2 linked regions of the Salmonirosea aquatica genome follow. Each later gene encodes a partner of the first gene's protein in a complex. Links are inferred from orthologs where the notes say so. Each region holds a gene or a part of one and is shown in the gene's direction. Other genes may lie near its edges. The genes, in order: secA and secY.

Region 1 (4,255 bases):
GGCCCAGCGGGTAGCTGGCGGATCGGGGCAGGCTGTTTAGGCATCACGATCCAGAGGATGATGTACAGCAATACCATGTGTGTAGGGACCGGAATAAAGATGGCGAGGACGAACAGGACGCGCATCAGGACGACATCCACGTCGAAGTAATCGGCCAATCCGGCGGCTACGCCCCCGATAACCCGTTGGTTCATGTTGCGGAATAATCTGTTATTTGTGTTCATGGCTCTGTTGTTTTTCGTTACTGATGAATCAAAGGTACTAGGCTATGCCAAGTAGTCCATACGTATTTTTATGAGTGGATCACAGCAATGAGGAAAGGAAAAAAAACGGGAGGATGGGCCGTGTGGATGAGCATTAAATTTTACTTAAAAAGTCTGCAAGAGCCTACCATTCCTCCCGCTGTTCTTTACTATTGTAAAAATGTTGTTATTAAACTAAGAGCAAAGAATTAACTTTGCCCTCCCAAATCGTTGAATTACTGACAATCTGACATTCAGCGGCTTTCAGGCGTATTATTTTAAGTAGGGTATGTTACCAAAGGGATCAAAGATCCCACACGCTTCATTTTTGGTGGGTATGTATATGCCTGACCGGAAGTGGACGTTTCAACAGTATATTAGCTAATACACGATCATGATAAAATTATTCACCAAGTTCTTCGGTACCAAGTCGGACCGTGATTTAAAAGAACTTACCCCTTATGTGGGAAAAATTAACGCGGAGTTTGTTCAACTGGGTACCTTGTCAAACGACGAACTGCGCCAGCAAGTAACGGATCTTAAAGCCTACATTGCCCAGCAACTCAAATCCATCGACGACCAGATTGGTACCCTGAAGCAGCAGGCCGAGGATGAACCCGATGTGGATTCCAAAGAGACGATCTTCAAGCAGATCGATGCGCTGGAACTGGATCGCAACAAGGAATTGGAAAAGGTGTTGCTGGAGATTCTTCCGAAAACCTTCGCCATTGTGAAGGAAACGGCCCGGCGCTTTAAGGAGAACGAACAGCTGGAAGTAACGGCTTCTTACTTCGACCGCGAAATAGCGGCCAAGAAAGGGCACGTCACGATTGAAGGTGACAAAGCCTATTGGAAAAGCACATGGGATGTGATGGGGCAGCCTATCAAATGGGAAATGGTGCACTATGATGTGCAGTTGATTGGGGGCGTAGTACTGCATCAGGGTAAAATCGCCGAGATGGCTACGGGCGAAGGAAAAACGCTGGTCGCGACTCTTCCCTCATTCCTAAATGCCTTGGCTGGCCTGGGGGTACATATCGTTACCGTAAATGATTACCTGGCCAAGCGCGACTCGGAATGGAATGCGCCATTGTTCGAATTCCATGGTATGAACGTGGATTGCATCGACCGTCACGAACCCAATACGCTGGCGCGCCGCAATGCTTATAAGGCAGACCTCACCTATGGAACCAACAACGAATTCGGGTTCGACTACCTGCGTGACAATATGTCGCGAACACCCGACGAGCTCGTGCAGCGCAAGCATCACTACGCCATGGTGGACGAGGTCGATTCCGTACTGATCGATGATGCCCGTACTCCGCTTATCATCAGTGGCCCTGTACCGCGTGGCGATGAGCAGGAGTTTATGGAACTGAAACCCCGTGTGGCCCGCATTGTGGAAGCGCAGAAGAGATTGGCGATGGACTTGCTCAATGAGGCCAAACGCAAGATTTCCGCCGGGGATAAGAAAGAAGGAGGTTTGGCACTTTTCCGCGTGTTCCGCGGTATGCCCAAATATAAGCCCCTGATCAAATTCCTGAGCGAAGGCGGTATGAAGGCGCTATTGCAAGAAACGGAAGGTATCTATCTGGCTGAGAACCAAAAACTGATGCCCGAAGCTGACGCACCCCTATACTTCACTATCGACGAGCGCCACAACAGCATCGAGTTGACTGAAAAAGGAATTGACTTCCTGACTGGAGAATCGGATGAGTCCAATTTCTTTATTATGCCCGATATCGCGGTGGACCTCAATACTATCGAGAAAGATCCCGATCTGACCGAGCAGGAGCGCGTAGTAAAGAAGGAAGCCCTGATCCGCGACTATTCTGTGAAAGCTGCCCGCATCCATACGGTCAACCAGTTGTTAAAGGCTTACAATCTTTTTGAGAAGGATGTCGAATATGTCATCATGGACAATAAGATTAAGATCGTGGACGAGCAGACGGGCCGGATTATGGACGGTCGCCGGTACTCCGACGGGCTGCACCAGGCAATTGAAGCCAAGGAAAACGTAAAAGTGGAGGACGCTACCCAAACCTATGCTACCGTCACGCTACAGAACTACTTCCGTATGTACCACAAGCTGGCGGGTATGACGGGTACGGCCGAAACCGAAGCGGGCGAATTCTGGGAGATCTATAAGTTGGACGTTGTGTCTATTCCTACCAATGTACCTATTGTAAGAAAAGACGAAGAAGATAAAGTCTATCGCTCGGTGCGTGAGAAATACAATGCCGTAGCTGACGAAATCGTAGACTTGGTCAATAACGGCCGCCCGGTGCTGGTAGGTACCACATCGGTAGAAAACTCGGAGATTATCAGCCGCATGCTGACCATGCGTAAGATTGGCCATCAGGTACTGAATGCCAAGCAGCACCAGCGTGAGGCCGAAGTGGTAGCTGAAGCCGGTAAGCCAGGTACTGTGACTATTGCCACTAACATGGCCGGACGCGGTACCGACATCAAATTGACACCGGATGCCAAAGGTGCGGGCGGTCTGGCCATCATTGGTACCGAGCGCCATGAGAGTCGCCGGGTGGACCGGCAGTTGCGTGGTAGGGCCGGCCGGCAGGGCGACACGGGTTCTTCGCAGTTTTTCGTGTCGCTGGAAGACAACCTGATGCGTTTGTTCGGTTCGGACCGCATGGCCAAGGTCATGGATCGCATGGGCCTCGAAGAAGGCGAAGTGATTCAGCATAGCATGATTACCAAGTCTATTGAACGCGCCCAGCGGAAAGTAGAAGAAAATAACTTTGGTACCCGGAAGCGTCTGCTCGAATACGACGACGTGATGAACTACCAGCGTGATGCCATTTACCGCCGCCGCCGGAATGCGCTCTTCGGCGACCGTTTGGCAGTAGACATTGCCAATACGCTGTTTGATGTGTGTGAAGATATTGTGGCCAATACCGACGGCAGCTATGCTGAGCTGGAACTAGCTACCCTAACCGCTATTGGTATCGAGCCTCCTTTCGATGAAGGACAGTACGGCGGTATGAAAGATAACGAACGGGCTCAGAAACTTTATCAGGCGGCCGAACAGCATTACCGCGAAAAGAACGACGCCATTGCGCAGAAGGCTCTGCCAATCTTGAAGCAAATCTACGCAGAGCGCGGCGCGACAATTACCGAAATCATGATCCCCTTCACAGACGGGATTCGGCAGACGGGTGTGGTGGTAGGTCTTAAAAAGGCCATCGACAACGAGGGCCGGGAGATCATCCGCGAAATGGAAAAAGCCATTGTTCTGTCGCTCATCGACCAGGAATGGAAGGAACACCTACGCGAGATGGATGATCTAAAGCAATCGGTACAGAATGCGGTATTTGAACAGAAAGATCCACTGCTGATTTACAAATTCGAATCGGTAGAACTGTTTAAGCGTTTCCTGAGCAAAGTAAACTTCGATATGATTTCCTTCCTGATGAAAGCCGACATCCCTCAGGAGCAAGCTGCCCCTGAACAAGTACGGCAACCGCCTGTACGCCGCCAGGCTAGTCCGGCTCTACAGACCAACCGGGGCGATGAAGCCGACGACTACGAGGAAAGTGGACCTGACGCGCACGCCCGGCATATGGAGAACACCGTGCGACAGCAACCCGCACGGGCAATCAAAATAGCGGATCGTAATCAGAAGGTAACAGTGCAGTACCGTGATGGCCGGGTATTGAAAGATGTCAAATACAAAAAAGTGGAGCAGGATGTTGAGAATGGCGCCTGTGTAGTGGTAGAGTAATTCGCTTTATATAAGATCATTCAACCAAAAGCCCGGACTGGCAATATACCAGTCCGGGCTTTTGGTTGGGTAGAATGCAAAGTTTTAACCGCTAATTTGTATTTTTACCGCTGTCAAACAATACCTATCCCTATGAATTTGCACAAGGAAGGCTATGCGATCATGGCCGGAACGGCCCTTCTTTTACTACTTATCAATTGGGCCATTCGTTATTTTCTTCCTGAAATGGTGGGGTTTCATGGTCTGGTTCTGATTGCCAGCATTGTCTTCT
Region 2 (3,180 bases), 760 kb from region 1 along the record:
TTCCTTTGCTCAAAACTACCGTTCCCCATGCAATGGAAGGAAAATACAGTGGTGGTTTTGTGCTCATTAAACCAGCAGCTCCCGGTACGGGTGTTATTGCCGGAGGTGCCATGCGTGCCGTTTTGGAAGCCGCGGGTATTCATGATGTGTTAGCCAAATCGAAGGGTTCTTCAAACCCTCACAATGTGGTGAAGGCTACAATCGATGCCCTCATGAAGATGCGGGCTCCGCATCAAGTAGCCTTCCAGCGTGGTGTAACGATGGAAAAAGTATTCAACGGGTAAGCTCGTCAGAGTATCCTATCCCAATTTTAAGCAATCATGTCAAAAGTACGTATCACTCAGGTTAGAAGTACGATCGGCCGTCCGGAGAGACAAAAGCGCACCGTAAAAGCGTTAGGCTTGGGCAAGATCAATCGTTCGGTTGAAAAAGAGAACAACGATTCCATTGCGGGAATGATCCGCAAGATCAGCCATTTGGTTAAAGTAGAAGAAATTTAAAAGATATATTAGTTATGGATCTAAGTTCATTAAAACCGGCGACTGGATCAGTTCGGAATAATAAGCGAGTAGGTCGCGGTACTGGTTCAGGACGTGGAGGTACTTCTACCCGCGGTCACAAAGGTGCTCAGTCACGTTCGGGATACAGCCGCAAGCGTGGTTTTGAAGGCGGGCAAATGCCCCTACAGCGTCGTGTTCCTAAATTTGGTTTTACCAATATGAACCGTGTGGAATACAAAGCCATTAACCTGGATGCAATTCAGGAATTGGTGGAAAAAGTAGGAAGTAACGTTGTAGATGTAGAAACGCTTCGTACCAATGGACTGGCTGGTAAGAACGATCTGATCAAAATCCTTAACCGAGGTGAGGTGAGTTCTGCCGTTGAGGTACATGCCCACGGTTTTTCCAAGAGTGCCGTCGAAGCGATTGAAAAGGCCGGAGGAAAAGCAGTCAAATTATAATCTGGCGAAGTTTGCCGGTTTTACCATTTGAACAGACTCCAGGTCATATAAGACTTTTCTTATGAAACGATTTTTCGATACCATTAAGAACATTTTTTCAATTGAGGAATTGAGAACTCGCATTCTCAATACTCTTTTGTTTATTACGGTGTTCCGTCTGGGGTCCTATGTGGTGTTGCCTGGCATCGAGCCCGACTTGATGAGCGTATCGACCCAGGGATTACTCGGGCTGTTGGATACTTTTTTGGGAGGTGCCTTCAGTAAAGCGTCAATTTTCGCTCTGGGTATCATGCCCTACATTTCAGCTTCAATTGCCATTCAACTATTGACGATGGCAATGCCCTACTTCCAGAAAATGCAGAAGGAGGGAGAGTCGGGTCGCAAGAAACTCAACCAAATTACCCGGGTTCTGACTATCGTTGTAACTTTTGCCCAAGGACTTACGTATTTGAGCACAACGGTACCCGACGAAGCGCTGCTGGTTTCGCGGAGTATTTTCACTGTATCGTCCATCTTTATTTTGATTGCCGGTACCATGTTTTGCATGTGGCTTGGCGAAAGAATTACTGACAAGGGTGTAGGAAATGGCATTTCAATGCTAATCATGATCGGCATTGTATCGCGTTTTCCGGGTGCTATTTACCAAGAATTTTCTTCTCGGGGAAGTGCCCAGATACTGATATTTGTTTTAGAGATTGTAGCGCTCTACTTTGTTATTATGGGAGCGGTAATGCTTACGCAAGCGGTTCGCCGGGTACCTATCCAATATGCTAAGCAGGTTGTAGGCAATCGGGCCGTTGGGGTAGGACAGAGGCAATACTTACCTCTAAAAGTTAATGCGGCCGGCGTAATGCCCATCATTTTTGCGCAGGCATTGATGTTTTTGCCTGCCGCGATTGCTGGTCTGTTTGCCGAAAACAGTGATTTTGCTAGTAATATAGCTACTGCTTTTGCTACCTATACTACTTGGCAATACAACCTGTTGTTTGCTGTTTTGATCATAGTGTTCACGTTTTTCTATACGGCCATATCGGTCAATCCCCAGCAGATTGCAGATGATATGAAGCGGGGCGGTGGTTTTATCCCCGGCGTTAAGCCTGGACAGCAAACTTCGGATTACATCAGTACCATTCTGGATCGAATTACTTTTCCAGGATCAATTATGTTGGCGTTGGTAGCCATTTTACCCGCCTTTGCCAGCTTATTGGGAATGACGAGTTCATTTGCACAATTTTTTGGAGGTACTTCTTTATTGATTATGGTAGGGGTTGTCTTGGACACCCTGCAACAAATCGAAAGCTACTTGCTGATGCGCCGCTACGAGGGATTAATGAAGTCAGGTCGGATCAAAGGCCGGACTGAAAGCTTAGCCGTTTAAGCTATGATCTACCTGAAAACGGATCAGGAGATCGAGTTGATCAAAAAGAGCGCCTTAGTTCTAGGGAAAGCGCACGCGGAAGTAGCAAAGTGGGTAAAGCCCGGGGTCACTACAAAGCGTTTGGATACCGTAGCCGAAGAGTATATCCGAGATCATAAGGGAAGCCCATCCTTTAAAGGGTTTAATGGATTTCCCGCTTCACTGTGCATTTCGGTTAATGAAGTAGTAGTGCATGGATTCCCCAGTGGCTATGAATTACGTGAAGGCGATATTATATCGATTGATTGTGGGGTAAAGCTTGACGGATACCATAGCGACAGTGCCTATACATATCCGGTAGGTGAAGTATCTGATGAGGTATTGGCCCTATTAAAACGAACGAAAAGATCGCTTTATTTGGGAATTGAAAAGGCGTTTGATGGGATGCGGATAGGGGATATAGGAGCCGCCATTCAGGACTACGTTGAAAAATATGGCTACTCGGTAGTTAGGGAGCTTGTAGGACACGGCGTTGGCAAAAATTTGCACGAAAGCCCGGAGGTTCCCAATTATGGAAAACGTGGTAAGGGAATCAAACTCAAAGAAGGCATGGTGCTCGCAATTGAGCCTATGATCAATTTGGGGAAGAAAAGTGTAGTACAAGAAAAGGACGGGTGGACCATACGGACTACGGACCGCAAGCCGTCAGCGCATTTTGAACATACGGTGGCAGTCAGAAAAGGAAAAGCCGAAATTCTGACAACCTTCGAGTATATAGAACAAGTAACGGCAAACACTAGTCTAATGGTGGATGCTTCCTGAAAATAGAATTATAGAAATAAACTAATGGCCAAACAAGCAT

Evidence for each region.
Region 2: the proteins of secA (region 1) and secY are in contact, whole or in part, in a crystal structure (PDB 3DIN), measured with the Thermotoga maritima proteins. The link is inferred for Salmonirosea aquatica from one-to-one orthologs. Residues at the interface, in WP_004082002.1 of Thermotoga maritima: Glu261, Ala262, Arg263, Lys300, Ala301, Arg302, Thr303, Ile304, Ile305, Leu323, Tyr324, Asp325, Pro326, Val329, Ser330, Tyr333, Ile336, Lys340, Phe345, Val349, Glu363, Phe364, Tyr374, Ser375, Gly376, Gly377, Glu393, Ile395, Thr482, Ser483; in WP_004081795.1 of Thermotoga maritima: Glu108, Gly109, Glu110, Glu111, Ala236, Glu237, Arg238, Arg239, Ile240, Thr241, Ile242, Gln243, Tyr244, Ala245, Arg246, Arg247, Val248, Thr249, Gly250, Arg251, Arg252, Val253, Tyr254, Gly256, Ala257, Ser258, Thr259, Tyr260, Leu261, Pro262.

The regions. Positions count from the first base shown.
Region 1 is NZ_WHLY01000002.1:2,394,208-2,398,462, reverse strand. The notes cover bases 252-4,184. They hold secA (preprotein translocase subunit SecA), read left to right. Parts: upstream 252-636; coding sequence 637-3,984; downstream 3,985-4,184. Other genes in these bases: GBK04_RS11085 (phosphatidylserine decarboxylase family protein), read left to right, coding at 4,117-4,184. In the rest of the region: GBK04_RS11095 (PspC domain-containing protein), read right to left, coding at 1-224; more of GBK04_RS11085, read left to right, coding at 4,185-4,255. UniProt on the Escherichia coli protein: Required for protein export, interacts with the SecYEG preprotein conducting channel.
Region 2 is NZ_WHLY01000002.1:3,152,136-3,155,315, forward strand. Bases 323-3,180 are described here. They hold secY (preprotein translocase subunit SecY), read left to right. Parts: upstream 323-1,022; coding sequence 1,023-2,339; downstream 2,340-3,180. Other genes in these bases: rpmD (50S ribosomal protein L30), read left to right, coding at 323-500; rplO (50S ribosomal protein L15), read left to right, coding at 515-961; map (type I methionyl aminopeptidase), read left to right, coding at 2,343-3,140; infA (translation initiation factor IF-1), read left to right, coding at 3,165-3,180. In the rest of the region: rpsE (30S ribosomal protein S5), read left to right, coding at 1-284; more of rpmD, read left to right, coding at 321-322. UniProt on the Escherichia coli protein: The central subunit of the protein translocation channel SecYEG. Consists of two halves formed by TMs 1-5 and 6-10.